Regions from separate parts of the Simiduia agarivorans SA1 genome, predicted to be linked through region 2. Evidence: predicted binding sites of a transcription regulator. Region 2 holds the regulator's gene; the other holds the start of a gene.

Region 1 (7,396 bases), 1.3 Mb from region 2:
GTTCCAGCTGCCAAAACCCCATGTCTGCGGCCAACTGTGGCTCGGCATTGATTTCAAGGTTGTGCCGGTTGAGCTCAACGGTATAGGGATTGTCGGTCGGATACAGGCGTGCGGCCTGATCCAGAATAGCGCGGTTCTCCGGCAACGGCTGCCCGGCAGCATCCACAATGCACAGCTCCAGCTCGGCGCCGATCTTGCGCGCACCGCGACCAAAGGCCGGATCTCGGATCGCCGTGGCCAGTGCATCCAGACACTCGTACAAACGATCCGAGTAAGGTGGAAATTCTTCAGGCGTGTACTCAACCCGGTCAACAGCAAGCCCCATGCCCAACTCCGAACTGGTGAAAGTTTCATAATAGAAGCGATTGCACTAAGCCGAAGCTGACCTAGGTCAATTGAACGTCCTTCACGAAAGTACCAAGGGGCCAGACCCCTTGGTACTTATTGGCGGTCGTCGCCGACTCGCCATCCATGGCTCCTGTCGGCATACAGTCCATCCCTGGACATAAAAAAGGCCCGCGAACGGGCCAAGACTATGGGCTCAGTACAGAGCACACTTAAGGTCTGTTACGGGTTGTAGAACTCACCGCTCTTGCGCAGGTAGAAGGCCCAGTTGATCACCACACATACCGCGTAGAAGATGGCGAAACCCACCAGTGCCACTTCCGGGGTGGCGGCTTTGATCTGTTCACCGATGACCTGCGGGATGTAGAAGGCGCCGTAAGCGGCCACAGCGGAAGTCCAACCCAGTACGGGGCCTGCCTGCTCTTTCGGGAACACCATGGCGATGGTGCGGAAAGTGGAGCCGTTACCGATACCGGAGGAGGCAAACAACACCATGAAGCTGACAAAGAAAGGCACGAAGTACTGCTCGGGCGTGGCCGAGCTGTAGGCCGCTTGCATGTAGTAAGCCGCAGACAGTGCGCCCAATACCATGCCGATAGAGCAGATCTGGGTTACCAGGGCACCACCCCACTTGTCGGAAATCCAGCCACCGAAAGGACGGATAAGCGCACCAATGAACGGACCCATCCAGGCAAACATCAGGGCGCTGGGACCGTTGGGGTTGACGGTATTGTGGGTCATCACGCCGTCCACCAACAGGTGTTGGTAACCAAAGATCACTTTGATCGAGAGCGGGAAGGCCGCCGCAAACCCAATGAAGGAACCGAAGGTCATGGTGTAGATCACACTCATCACCCAGGTGTGTTTGTTGCTGAAAATTTTAAACTGGCGGTTGAGGTTGGTTTTCACCTGACCGGGAATCAGCTTGAGCAAAAACAGGGTGGACGCCAACACAAGCACCAGCACAATTTCTTTGGGCACGCCAAAGCCGGAACCATTGGCCGCTTCGGGCAACAACAACCACAGGCCCACCAACGCGGTCAGCAAACCAATACCCAACATGCCGAGGATGATCGAGAAGGCGACGATCGGATTCGGCAGCGAAGGCGTGGCCTCTTCGGTGTTCAGGTTGTTCATGCCGAACCAACCGGCGAAGGCCAAAGGAATCAGCACCAGCAACCAGACAAAACCGGCATTCTGGATGTAGGTGTCGCTGCCTGCGGCGATTTTACCAATCAGCGTACCGGAAGTTTCTTTCAACACCATGGCGTCGCCGCCCATGGCGCCGAACAAACCAAAGGTCATCACAAGGGGTACCACGATTTGCATGGTGGTCACACCAAAATTGCCCAGACCGGCATTCATGCCCAGCGCCAGGCCCTGACTCTTTTTCGGGAAGAAAAAATTGATGTTGGACATGGAGGAGGCGAAGTTACCGCCACCCAGGCCAGATAAAAACGCCAGCGCCTGGAACACCCACAACGGCGTGTTCATGTCCTGCAGCGCCAGACCGGTACCCAGTGCCGGAATCATCAGCAACGCAGTAGTAAAGAAAATTGTGTAGCGGCCGCCGCATAAGCGGATGAAAAAACTGCTCGGAATCCGCAGCGTTGCGCCTGTTAAACCGGCAATGGCCGTGAGGGTAAACAAATCCGCCTTGGCGATGGGAAAGCCCAGGTTCAACATCTGTACCGTGATGATGCCCCAGTACAGCCAGACGGCAAAACCACACAGCAAACTGGGAATGGAAATCCACAGGTTGCGGTTGGCCACTTTCTTGCCGGTGGCTTCCCAGAAGGCATCGTCTTCCGGATTCCATTGTTTGATATTGTCGCCGGGGCCGTAGCCGCTTTTGGCGGGCGCACCGGATTGGGTGGCACTGGTTGTAGTCATTGCTCTCTCCACATTGATGGCATTACCGCTTCACTATGAAGAGGGGCTTCAGACGGCTCAATGCGCTAGGGGGAGTAGCTCCGGGGTAGAAAACCCTGCGGCGGTTTACCTACAGCGGGGTATCGGCAAACGGGCATCCCACGCGGAATAAGCCCCGGCCCGGGAGGCCGCCAGACACCAAATAGGTAGGCCGGCGACCAGCTAGGTCGATAAAGAGCAACAAAAGCATGACCTACATCAAGCCAAATTCAGTTTGCAGTTGCGACCGGCACACGAATTCGCCATGTTAATGCCTGAAAAAACTTACCCGCATGACGACTATGAACGCAGACCTGACCAGCATCCTGTTAGTAGACGACCACCCCCTGTTGCGCAAAGGCCTGGTGCAGCTGATTGAATTGGAAGACGAACTGGCATTGGTGGGCGAAGCCAGCAATGGCAAAGATGCCCTGCGTCTGGCGGAAGAGACCGACCCAGATCTGATCGTGCTGGATCTGAACATGCAAGGCATGGACGGGCTGGAAACCTTGCGTGCCATGCGCGAAGCCGGCGTCACCTCGCGCATCGTGATGCTCACGGTATCCGACAGCGACGAGGACGTGGTGTGCGCCATCACTTACGGCGCCGATGGTTACCTGTTAAAAGACATGGAGCCGGAAGATATTCTGGAGCAGATCAAGCAGGCCGCCAGCGGCAAGATGGTGATTTCCGACAAACTCACCCACGTACTGGCCAAAGCCATCCGCAAAGGTGAAACCAGCAAAACCAGCCTGCTGGCCAAACTCACCAGCCGCGAACATGAAATTCTCAAACTCATCGCCAAAGGGCTTTCCAACAAGCTCATCGCCCGCGACCTGGACATTTCCGACGGCACCGTCAAAGTCCACGTCAAACATGTACTGAAAAAACTGGGCCTGCGCTCGCGCGTGGAAGCGGCCGTATGGATGGTCAACCAACAGCACTGAGTTTGCGGTATCCTTTACCCTTTATGAGTTAACTGAACCGAGGTCACCATGGGCTGCTGTGACGCCCCCGGGCTGATGCCCCTGGACGAAGCCGAGGCGATGATTTATCGCCAACTCCACGCCATTCGCGAAACGGAAACTCAGGCCCTGCCCACCGCCCTCGACCGCATTCTGGCCGAGGACATTCACGCGCCCATCGACGTGCCCGGCTACGACAACTCCGCCATGGACGGCTACGCCCTGCGTTCGGCCGACCTGAACCAGTTCCCCACCTTCAAGCAGGTCGGCAAGTCCTTTGCCGGCCACGCCTTTGACGGTGACGTGGGCCGTGGCCAGTGCGTGCGCATCATGACCGGTGCCCCCATGCCCAAAGGCACCGACCTGGTGGTGATGCAGGAAGACGTGAATGTAGAAGGCGAACAGATCCGCCTGACCCACCCCCAGAAACTCAAAGTCGGTACCAACGTGCGCCGCCGCGGCGGCGACATCGACAAAGGCAGCCAGATACTGCGCGCTGGTGTTCGCCTGGGCCCGGCCCATATTGGCCTCTTGGCCTCGCTGGGCCTGGCCGAGGTACCGGTATTCCGGCGCCTGCGGGTGGGCCTGTTATCCACCGGAGACGAACTCTGCCCGCCCGGCACGCCCCTGGCCTCGGGCCAGATCTACGACAGCAATCGCTACCTGCTGAGTGCCATCCTCACCCGGCTGAACGTGGAGATCCTGGATTACGGGTTGATTGCCGATGACCCGGCCGCCATCCGCGCGGCATTTGAGCGCGCCCAATCAGAGTGTGACCTGATCCTGAGTTCGGGCGGCGTCTCGGTGGGCGAGGCCGACTACACCCGCGACATACTGGGCGAGCTGGGCGATATCACCTTCTGGAAAATTGCCATGAAGCCCGGCAAACCGCTGGCCTTTGGCCGGCTGGGCAGCGCCTGGTTCTTCGGCTTGCCCGGCAACCCGGTGTCGGCCGCGCTCACCTTTCACCAGATTGCCCTGCCGGCCCTGCAACGGCTGGCCGGCGAATTGCCGGCAACGCCCCTCTGCCTACCAGCCGAACTCGGCGCCACCACCCGTAAACGCCCCGGGCGCACCGATTTTCAGCGCGGCTCACTAACGACGCGGGAAGGCAAATTGGTGGCTACGCCGCAGGATGAACAAAGCTCCGGGGTACTCAGCTCCATGACCCGCGCCGACTGTTACATCAAACTCGGTCAGTTTGCCGGTAACCAGGCCGAAGGGGAAACGGTGGAAGTACTGCCCTTTGACCGTTGGATTCTGTAAACCGGCCCCACCAGTGGGTCAAGCGTGGGGCCAGGTTAACCGAGGCAGTAAAGATCGTCGGCCTTGGCCAGTGCATCCTGCACTTCGGCCAGCAACGCATCGCGCTCCGGCCCCGGGCAATGGCTGTCGACGGTGGGATAAATCATTCTGGCTTCGCGCTGGTTGTGCGGCTCAAGCAGCGCCTTGAGCGCCGTGATTTCCGGTGCAGCGGCCGGGTACTCATAGGCCAGCGCCGCGTCCATCAGTGTTTCCAGGCGCCGGTGATCTGCCGATAAGGGCCCGGTGGGGCTCAGCTGCAAGGAACCCTTGGTTTTTTCATACACCGGGTACAACAGGCTTTCTTCCCATTGGATATGCCGGCGCAAGCCCGTCCGGAACGCCATGAAGAGCTGCTGGCATTGCTCCGCACTCTGCGCCTGGCTGGCGGCCTCCAGTAATACGTTCAGGCGATCCTGATCGCTGACGAAAAACGCGGTAATGTCTCGGGTTCGCTGCATGTCACACCTCCACCTGAAGTGTAAACCCAGATCGGACGAGTACCAGTCCAATACCCCAAATCCGCCAAAGGTTACTCACATTTTACCGGCTATTGATGTAACGCAAGGATAAGAACATAATGACAAAAGATAATGGTTATCATCTTCTGACGCATCGTCTATTCGTATTGAGGGCAACCCCGTGACACTGGACCAGCTGAAAATCCGCCAGACCGCCCGCGTAGTGGCCATCAACAGCAACAGCCAGGTTTTACAAAGCCAGTGCGCGCAGCTGGGTATTGCCCCGGGCGCGCCTATCGAAGTGATGCACAAGGCGCTGGGCCGCGGCCCCATGCAGGCCAAGGTGCAGGGGGCGCTCTACGCCATCCGCCCTGAAGATGCCGCCAACATAGAGGTCGCTCTGGCCTGAACACCCCGCGGGCTCTGACGCCCGCGCTGAATTCCGGGAAACAGCTTGAAACAGATTGCTCTGGTGGGCAGCCCTAACTGCGGCAAAACCACCCTCTTCAACGTCCTCACCAAATCCAACCAACGCACCGGCAACTGGGCCGGCGTCACGGTTGAGCAGAAAATCGGTGAATTCAAAGTTGGCAACGAAAAGGTCGAGCTGATTGACCTGCCCGGTGTGCACATGCTCACTGACTGCCCGCTGTCGATCGATGCCAAGGTCACCAACGACTATCTGCGCACGGCGAGCCCGGACGCCATTATCCTGGTGCTGGACGCCACCCAATTGCGCCGGCAAGCGGAACTGATCCCCCAGCTGGCCGCCACCGGCCGCCCGCTGGTCATTGCGCTGAACATGATGGATGCCCTCGCAGACCACGGCATCCAGCTGGATCTGACCGAACTCAAGGCCCTGCTCGGCAGCCGGCTGGTACAGATTTCCGCCGCCAAACACACTGGCATCAACGACCTGAACCACGCCCTCGAACAGGCCCTGACGGCCTCGCTGGCACCGGCCACCGACGGCAACTGCGATACCGACTGCGGCTGCGGCCCGGTGACACAGCCCCTCAGTCAGGAAGGACTGATCGCCGTGATCGACCGCGCCACCCGCTTTACCGGCGAGGCCACTCTGACGGAGAAAATCGACCGCTGGTTACTGCACCCTGCACTGGCGATTCCCAGCTTCCTGTTCGTGATGTATTTACTGTTCATGATTTCGGTGGAAGTGGGCTCCATTTTTATCGATTTCTTCGATATCTGGCTCGGCAGCTGGATTGTGGAAGGTGCCCGTTGGGCCCTGGCCAGCGCCGGCGCACCGGCGTGGCTGATTGCCTTCCTGGCCGATGGGGTGGGCGCGGGTATCCAGCTGATTGCCACCTTTATCCCGGTCATTGGCGCGCTCTACCTGTGCATGAGCTGGTTGGAAGACTCCGGTTATCTGGCCCGGGCGGCGTTCGTCATCGATGGCGTCATGAGCCGCATCGGTTTGCCCGGCCAGGCGTTCATTCCGTTGATCGTGGGCTTTGGCTGCAACGTGCCCTCCGTGATGGCCGCACGTTCGCTCAATTCCACCTCCGCGCGCCTGACCACTATTTTTATCGCGCCATTTATGTCCTGCAGCGCCCGCCTGTCGGTATACGTGTTTGTGGGCAGTGCATTTTTCCCCGAGCACTCGGGTCTGGCGATTTTTGCGCTTTACCTGCTCGGCATTCTGGTGGCAGTGGGCTCCGCCTGGCTGTTGCGCAAAACCCTGTTTGGTCGCTACCACGAGCCCTCCATTCTGGAGATGCCGTCCTACCGCCGCCCGGTCTGGCGCAATGTATTCACCCAGGCCGGCCATCGTCTGTACAGTTTCATGATGCGCGCCGGCAAGCGCATCATGGCCGTGGTGATCGTATTGTCCTGTCTGGGCGCGGTGAAAACCGACGGCAGCTGGGGCGCACCGGGCAGCTCCGATTCCGCACTCGCCTGGATTGGCAAACAACTCACGCCCGCTCTCACACCCATCGGTATTGGCGAAGATAACTGGCAAGCCACACTCGGTTTGTTTTCAGGCCTGTTTGCCAAGGAAGTGATGGTGGGCACCATCCAGACGCTCTACACCAACGAAGAGGCGGATACCAACGAAGGCCCGGTGGAGATGCCCGACTTCATGGGTGACCTGGCCGGCGCCTTTGGCAGCATTGCCGACAATGGCAAAGCGCTGGTGGGCATTGAGGCCGAGGAAGAAGACGACTCCAGTCTGAGCCTCATTAAAGACAGCCCCATTGCCAGCCTGTTCCCTTCCGCCTGGGCGGCGTTCTGTTTCCTGGCGTTTGTGTTGCTTTACGCCCCCTGCGTCGCCACCTTGGGCGCCATGCAGCGGGAAGCCGGTTCCGGCTGGCTACGCTTCAGCCTGATCTGGAGCCTGATGCTGTCCTACTGGATTGCCTCGAACCTCTGGCAAATGAGTCAGGTGATGAG
Region 2 (7,396 bases):
TGACGACGCCTATTGGGAAGCGTCATCCGTCGATACCAAAGACCGTTTCTACAGCCTGATCAGTGCAACCAACCATGAAATGTCGGAATTGGGAAAGCTGAGCATTCAGGACCACGACCTTACCTATGAACTGGTCAGCCGGGAATTCCAGATGGCTGTGCACAAGTTGGGGGATCTGGAGGAAGGGTTAGAAGACTCAGTATTGCGTGCCCGTACGGCCCTGCGACTGGCTGAAGCACTGAAAAGCTTGCGCCAGCTGATTAACTGAAACGCCATATACCAGAAGCAAACGCATGGCTTCCATATCCAGAACAAATTTGTTTAATAAACACCCGGCGCACACTGGCAAAGCCACCGTTTTCAACAATACTTAATTTACCGGCGGCGCTAATCCCCCAACCTGAACAGCAATGCCGGTGGCTATGCGAATAGCTGGTTTCTAGGATTTTATCCTTTATGTTTCACTCCTATAATGGTCTTGGCCCGGCGCTCTCCCCCAGAAACGCCGGGTTTTTTTTATGCGCGTTGCGCAGGCATTCGATAAACAGCGCCGATAAACGCGAAGGCTTGGGCGACAGTCGCCAGATAGCTTCAAATTGGCAGCGGTAATTAAAATCGTCATGATCAATGCGCTGGAGTAAACCGGCCGTTTCGAATTGTTGCGCATAGTGATCCGGCAGATAACCGATGTAGGCACCGGATAAAAGCAAGTGCACAATGGCTTCCTGATCATACACGGTGGCCTGTCGACGAAGCCCGGTGGCGTGCGCGACCTCCATATTGGGCGAGTGATAGCCCAAACCGGCATAGGCCGCTTGCAGTATCGCCGTACGATCGATGAGGGGCAGTGCCAGTATCGGGTGCGCTTTACTGCAATAGAGATACATCTGCTCGTTAAAAAGCGGCAAATAAGACAAGCTCGCTGATGGTCGGTGGCTGGGAATCACGCCACACTGAAAGCGGCCTTCGATCACACCCCGCTCAATTTCATTCAACGGTTCCACAAAAATTTCGATACCGGCGTCAGGCGCCTGCGCATGGAATTCCGACAGCGCGTCCGACAGATGGCACTCGGGATTGGTGGCGATCTTATCGAACAAGGCAATGGTCAGGGTGCCGGTCAGCTTGCGCTGGATGTCATTCACATCCGAGCGGAAATCATCCAACGAGCCCAGCAAACGCAATGTAGAAGCATACACCTCGCGCCCTTCGGCCGTTAAGCCAAAACCTGAACGCCCCCGGCGACACAAGGTGATGCCGAGGCGCTGCTCTAAATCCTTGATATGACGACTGATGGTAGACCGGCCGATATTCAGCTCCAGCTCCGCCGCCGAAATTCCACCACATTCGGTCACCACCTTGAAGACCCTCAGGAGCCGGATATCCGGGTCCGCCAACTGCCCCAACAGCGCCTTTTGTTTCATAATTATCACACTTTAGGTGTTTATTCTGTCATTTATGAAACTATACAAAGCCCCTAGACTGGCCGCAACCAGATAGAGGATACCCCATGGCCAATTACACGCCCGAATCGCTCGAAGCGCACTGGATGCCGTTCTCGGCAAACCGTGAGTTCAAATCCAATCCCCGCATGATCGCTTCAGCCGAAGGCGCGTGGTTTACCAGCGCCGATGGCCGGAAAATTTTCGACGGACTGTCCGGACTCTGGACCTGCGGTCTGGGCCACTGCCGCACTGAAATCAGCGATGCCATCGCCAAGCAGGCCAAAACCCTGGACTACAGCCCCGCCTTCCAGTTCGGCCACGAACTGAGTTTTGAGCTGGCCAACAAAATCAAAAGCCTGATGCCCGACGGGCTCGACTATGTGTTTTTCACCGGCTCCGGCTCTGAAAGCGCTGACACTTCACTGAAAATGGCTCGCGCCTACTGGCGCAAAAAAGGCATGCCCTCCAAAACCCGCCTGATCGGGCGCGCTAAGGGCTACCATGGGGTTAATTTTGGCGGCATCAGCGTAGGCGGTATCGGTGCCAATCGCGCGCTTTATGGCGATCTGATTGCCAGTGATCACCTGCCCCACACCATGCTCAAAGACCAGCCCTTCGTGAAAGGCCAGCCGCAAACCGGTGCCGAACTGGCCGATGAGCTGCTGGAAATTATCGCCCTGCACGATGCATCCAATATTGCTGCGGTCATTGTCGAGCCCTTTGCCGGCAGTGCCGGGGTGATTATTCCGCCGGTGGGTTACCTGCAGCGACTGAGAGAAATCTGTGACCAGCACAATATCCTGCTGATCTTTGATGAGGTGATTACCGCCTTCGGGCGCTGCGGCGCCATGACCGGGTCCGAGGCATTTGGTGTTACGCCCGACATCATCAATATCGCCAAGCAACTCACCAATGGCGCCGTGCCTATGGGCGCGGTGGTCGCCAAAGCCGAGATCTATGACACTTTCATGGCCGCCGGTGGTCCTGAGTACCTGCTCGAATTTCCCCATGGCTACACCTACTCTGCCCACCCGCTGGCCTGTGCTGCTGGCCTGGCCGCACTGGAGCTGCTGGAAAAAGAAAAACTGGTGCAGCGGGTTGCCGAGTACGCGCCCTACTTCGAAAACGAATTGCACAAGCTCAGGGATTGCCGCCATGTGGCCGGCATCCGCAACTATGGCTTTGCCGGTGCCCTATCGCTGGCCCACGCGCCCGGCGAGCCCGCCAAACGCCCCTGGCAAGTGGCCAGCGCCATGTGGGCCAAAGGTTTTTACGTGCGCTACGGCGGTGACACTGTCCAGCTCGGGTTGCCGTTCATTACCGAAAAACACGAAATAGACGAGCTACTGAACGCCTTGTCGGACACACTCAATTCCATCTAAGCAACAGGATTTCCCATGTCAGTTATCGGACACATCATCAACGGCGAACCCCATACCCCCGCCGAGCGCACCGCCAAGGTGTACAACCCGGCCACCGGCGTCAGCACCAAAACCGTGGCGCTGGCAAGCCAGGCTACCACTGAGCAGGCCATTGCCGCCGCCCAGGCCGCCTACCCGGCCTGGCGCCAGACACCCCCGTTGAAACGCGCACGTGTCATGTTCAACTTTAAAGCCCTGCTGGAGCAGCACGCCGACGAAATCTGTGCCCTGATCACCGACGAGCACGGCAAGGTGCTGAACGATGCCATGGGCGAGCTGCAACGCGGGATCGAAAACGTGGAATACGCCACTGCGGCGCCCGAGCTGCTCAAAGGCGAACACAGCAAAAACGCCGGCCCCAACATCGACAGCTGGTCTGAATTCCAACCGCTCGGCGTTGTTGCTGCCATTACCCCGTTCAACTTTCCGGCCATGGTGCCCCTATGGATGTGGCCCATGGCGGTGGTGTGCGGCAATACCGTGGTGCTGAAACCGTCCGAGCGGGCGCCCAGCGCGGTACGGTTTATTGTAGAGCTGGCGCACCAGGCCGGCCTGCCTAACGGCGTACTCAATCTCGTCAATGGCGATAAAGAGGCCGTGGATACCCTGCTGCAGGACGACCGCGTGCAGGCCGTGAGCTTTGTGGGCTCGACCCCCATTGCCGAATACATTTATGCCAGCGCCACCGCCAAAGGCAAACGCGTACAGGCGCTTGGTGGCGCCAAAAACCACGCCATCGTGATGCCTGATGCGGACATGGACAACGCCGTCAATGCACTCATTGGCGCGGCATACGGCTCCTGTGGTGAACGCTGTATGGCCATCTCCGTGGCCGTGGCGGTGGGCGATAAAACCGCCGACGAGCTGGTGGCCCGCCTGCAGGAGAAAATGGCCGCTATCAAAGTGGGCAACGGTTTGGACAACAGCAACGATATGGGCCCGTTGATCACTGCTGAACACAAGCAACGGGTATCCGGCTACATCGACGCGGGCGTTGCTGCGGGCGCGTCATTGGTAGTGGATGGCCGTGGGCTCGCCGTGGATGGTCATGAACAAGGCTACTTCCTGGGTCCCTGCCTGTTTGATCATGTCACGTCAGACATGAGCATCTATACCGACGAGATCTTCGGGCCAGTACTGTGTGTGGTGCGGGTCAAGACCATGCAGGAAGCTATGGACCTGATCAATGCCCACGAGTACGGCAACGGCACCTGCATTTTCACCCGCGATGGCGAGGCCGCGCGCTACTTTGGCGACAACATCCTGGTGGGCATGGTGGGCATCAACATTCCATTGCCGGTACCCATGGCTTTCCATAGCTTCGGCGGCTGGAAGCGTTCGCTGTTCGGTGATTTGTCGGCCTACGGCCCGGATGCAGTGCGGTTTTACACCCGCCGCAAAACCCTGACTCAACGCTGGCCATCCGCCGGGGTACGCGAAGGCGCCCAGTTCAGCTTCCCCAGCTGATTGCGCCGAGGTATCGAAAACTGGCTGGCATGGTTATAATCGCCTGATAAGGGAGAGACCAAGCAACCATGACAGCCAGCCTTGCCAATCATCATTGCCCCCACAACAACGCCGTATCCTGTGGCGATTGCAGGCTCAGCTCAATCTGTCTGCCCATCAGTGTCAAAATTGATGATATCGATCGCATCGACGGCATTATCAAGCGCGGTCGCCCCCTGCAGAAAGGCGAATACCTGTTCCGCGCCGGTGAAGAATTCAGTTCGGTTTACGCCGTGCGTTCAGGCAGCCTCAAAACCCTCACCATCACAGACAATGGCGACGAGCAGATCACCGGCTTTTTCCTGCCGGGTGAAGTCATGGGCCTGGATGGCATCGGTCACAGCAAGCACACCAACTCCGCCATCGCATTGGAAACCTGTGCAGTGTGCGAAATTCCCTTTACTCAGATGACAGAGCTCAGCCTGCAACTGCCCTCTTTGCAGCAGCATTTTTTCCAGTTGATGAGCAAAGAGATTACCTATGAGCAGCAGCTGGTCACACTACTGTCGAAAAACACGGCAGAAGAACGCGTAGCCTCTCTGTTATTGAGTATTTCGTCACGCAATCAGCGCCGGCATTTGTCTGGCACCCGCTTCCGGCTGTCCATGTCCCGTGCGGATATCGGAAACTTTCTCGGTTTAACGGTTGAAACCGTGTCCCGCGTCTTCAGCCGATTACAAAAACTCAGCATTATCGAGGTGGACAAAAAAGAGATCGAAATTGCCGATCTCGACGCCTTGAAAAGCGCCGCCTCCGCACAGTAACGCCTACCGTGAATACAGACGCGCTCTTTGCAGCCATCGACGCTGCCAACCACGCTGATCCCGAACAAGTAACCCACGACGGTAAGCCGCTGGGCGCCTGTGAGCTGTATGGCATACGCATGACCCAATGCCAACAGGCCCTGTATCCCGCTGCCGGCACCGCGCTGCAAATCGCTTGCCGGGCCCAGCACCTGGAGCGCTGGGTTATCGCGCGCAAAGACTACCCAATGGATCGTCAGGGCTACCATCGCTGGCGCACAGAGCTCGGTAAACACCACGCGGACCGCTGCGCGGAAATCCTGGCACAGTTTGATGCACCCGCCACGCTGATCGAACAAACCAGCGCCCTGCTGCGAAAGGAAAAGTTGAAAACCAATCCCGACACCCAGTGCCTGGAAGACGTAGCCTGTCTGGTTTTTCTGTCCCATTATTTCGCCGACTTCAGCGCCAAACACCCAGAAGAAAAAGTGATCGATATTCTGCGTAAAACCTGGCGCAAGATGTCCGACAACGGCCAGAAAGCGGCCCTGGCACTGACGTTGCCAGCGCACCTGAGCACACTGGTCGGCAAGGCACTGCAAGCATGATTATTGCCATCAAACATCTGCACATGAGCCTCGCTATGCTGTCGATTGCAGGTTTTTTATTGCGCAGCTACTGGTTATTGAATGAGTCCCGCTGGTTCTCGGCCCGGCTCACTAAAATACTGCCCCATGTCATTGATACCGCCCTGCTGGGCAGCGCCATTACGTTACTGGTGTTGTACCACTGGAACCCGCTGGATCATGCCTGGTTGATTGCAAAAATCTTTGCCCTGCTCGCGTACATCGGTGCGGGCATCTATGCCTTTCGGCTGGCGCGCAACAAACGCGAGCAAGTGCTGGCTGTTGCAACAGCCGTCGTAATCATCGGCTACCTGCTTGGAGTGGCCCTCACCAAATCCCCTTCGCTGTTATTGATTTAAAACTATGTGGTTCAAAAATTTACAGGTCTATCGCCTTGGCGATGGTCACAGCATCGATTTATCAACGTTGGCTGAACAGTTGGAACAAGACCGGTTTGCCCCCTGCAGCCAACAGGCACAATTCAGCCTGGGCTGGGCATCACCCTATGGCAAGCACCACCCCGGCCTGGCTCACCTGGGCCAGAATGCAGCCCTCATCAGCCTGCGCCGTGAAGACAAGGTGCTCCCTGCCGCCGTCATCCGCGAAATGGTCGAAGAGAAAGCCGCCGCGATTGAAGCCGAAGAGCAACGCCGCGTTTACCGCAAGGAAAAAGAACAGTTTAAAGAAGAGATTCTGTTTGAATGCCTGCCCAGAGCCTTGCGCAAAAGCCGCAGAACCCAGGCCATCATCGACCTGGAGGCCGGGCTGATCATCGTCGACGCCGCCAGCCCGAACCGGGCGGAAGAGCTGACCAGTACGCTGCGTCAATCGCTGGGCAGCTTGCCGCTGACACCGGTTCAGTACAACTACAGTCCCGCCACCGTGATGACCCAATGGGTTAATGGTGAGCCTCTCCCAGAGGAGTGGAAATTGGGACAGGAGTGCGAATTACGTGAACCCGGTGAAGAAGGGGCCATATTGCGCTGCCGGCGGCACGACCTGCTGTGCGACGAGATTCAAAGCCATTTAGCCGCCGGCAAGCAAGTCGCTCAACTGGCCCTGAACTGGCGCGAACAACTCCAGTTCCTGCTGACCCAGGAAGGCACCATCAAACGACTGAGCCTGGGTGACGACCTCAAGCAAGAGGCCCGAGACAGCGCGGAAGACCCTCTCAGCCAATTGGATGCGGAGTTCTCGTTGCTGCTGTTGAGCTTGCGCCAGCTTTTACCGGAAATGGCCAGTGCCCTGGGCGATCTGAAACAAAACGCCGTATAAATGAGACTTTAGTTCGACTATATGAGCCAAACTGCGGCCTGCTGCTCATACCATTTGACTAGCAGGTCACACCTTTACCCGTTGACATTCGCTAATGCTTGACGTATACACTGAAAGTCAGCGGCGTAAATAACGCCAGAGAATAATAACTGCGGCGGCTAATCATGAAAAAGATAATTTTTGCATTGGGGCTCATAGGACTGTGTTCAGCCCCCGCCACCTTAGCGTGCAACGAAGACTGCCTTAGGGACAAAGCAGAACAAGCATCCGGCACTGAATTTCCCGGATACCTGAGCTGGAAGTATTGCGATAGCATCCGGAACGAATTCATGACCTCCTCCATGAAGAGCCTGCAAACCTATGCAGATTCCCGCCTGGAC

Evidence for each region. Region 2 encodes FNR, which switches genes on or off when oxygen is low (the NO sensors DNR and NnrR bind a similar motif). Its sites were predicted from a motif close to TTGATNNNNATCAA; they were not measured.
Region 1: the regulator FNR is predicted to act here: its motif matches at 5,077-5,090, upstream of M5M_RS15435 (FeoA family protein).

What each region holds. Positions count from the first base shown of each region.
Region 1 covers NC_018868.3:3,415,481-3,422,876, reverse strand. The annotation lists gene M5M_RS15460 (glutamate-cysteine ligase family protein) at 1-325, opposite strand, end outside; gene M5M_RS15455 (MFS transporter) at 568-2,238, opposite strand; gene narL (two-component system response regulator NarL) at 2,559-3,203, shown strand; gene moeA (molybdopterin molybdotransferase MoeA) at 3,252-4,487, shown strand; gene M5M_RS15440 (hemerythrin domain-containing protein) at 4,523-4,984, opposite strand; gene M5M_RS15435 (FeoA family protein) at 5,166-5,393, shown strand; gene feoB (ferrous iron transport protein B) at 5,439-7,396, shown strand, end outside.
Region 2 covers NC_018868.3:449,250-456,645, reverse strand. The annotation lists gene M5M_RS02015 (hypothetical protein) at 1-268, shown strand, start outside; gene M5M_RS02010 (LysR family transcriptional regulator) at 468-1,424, opposite strand; gene aptA (omega-aminotransferase AptA) at 1,511-2,827, shown strand; gene M5M_RS02000 (CoA-acylating methylmalonate-semialdehyde dehydrogenase) at 2,843-4,333, shown strand; gene fnr (fumarate/nitrate reduction transcriptional regulator Fnr) at 4,402-5,136, shown strand; gene M5M_RS01990 (DUF4202 domain-containing protein) at 5,145-5,723, shown strand; gene M5M_RS01985 (SirB2 family protein) at 5,720-6,100, shown strand; gene M5M_RS01980 (recombination-associated protein RdgC) at 6,105-7,016, shown strand; gene M5M_RS01975 (hypothetical protein) at 7,181-7,396, shown strand, end outside.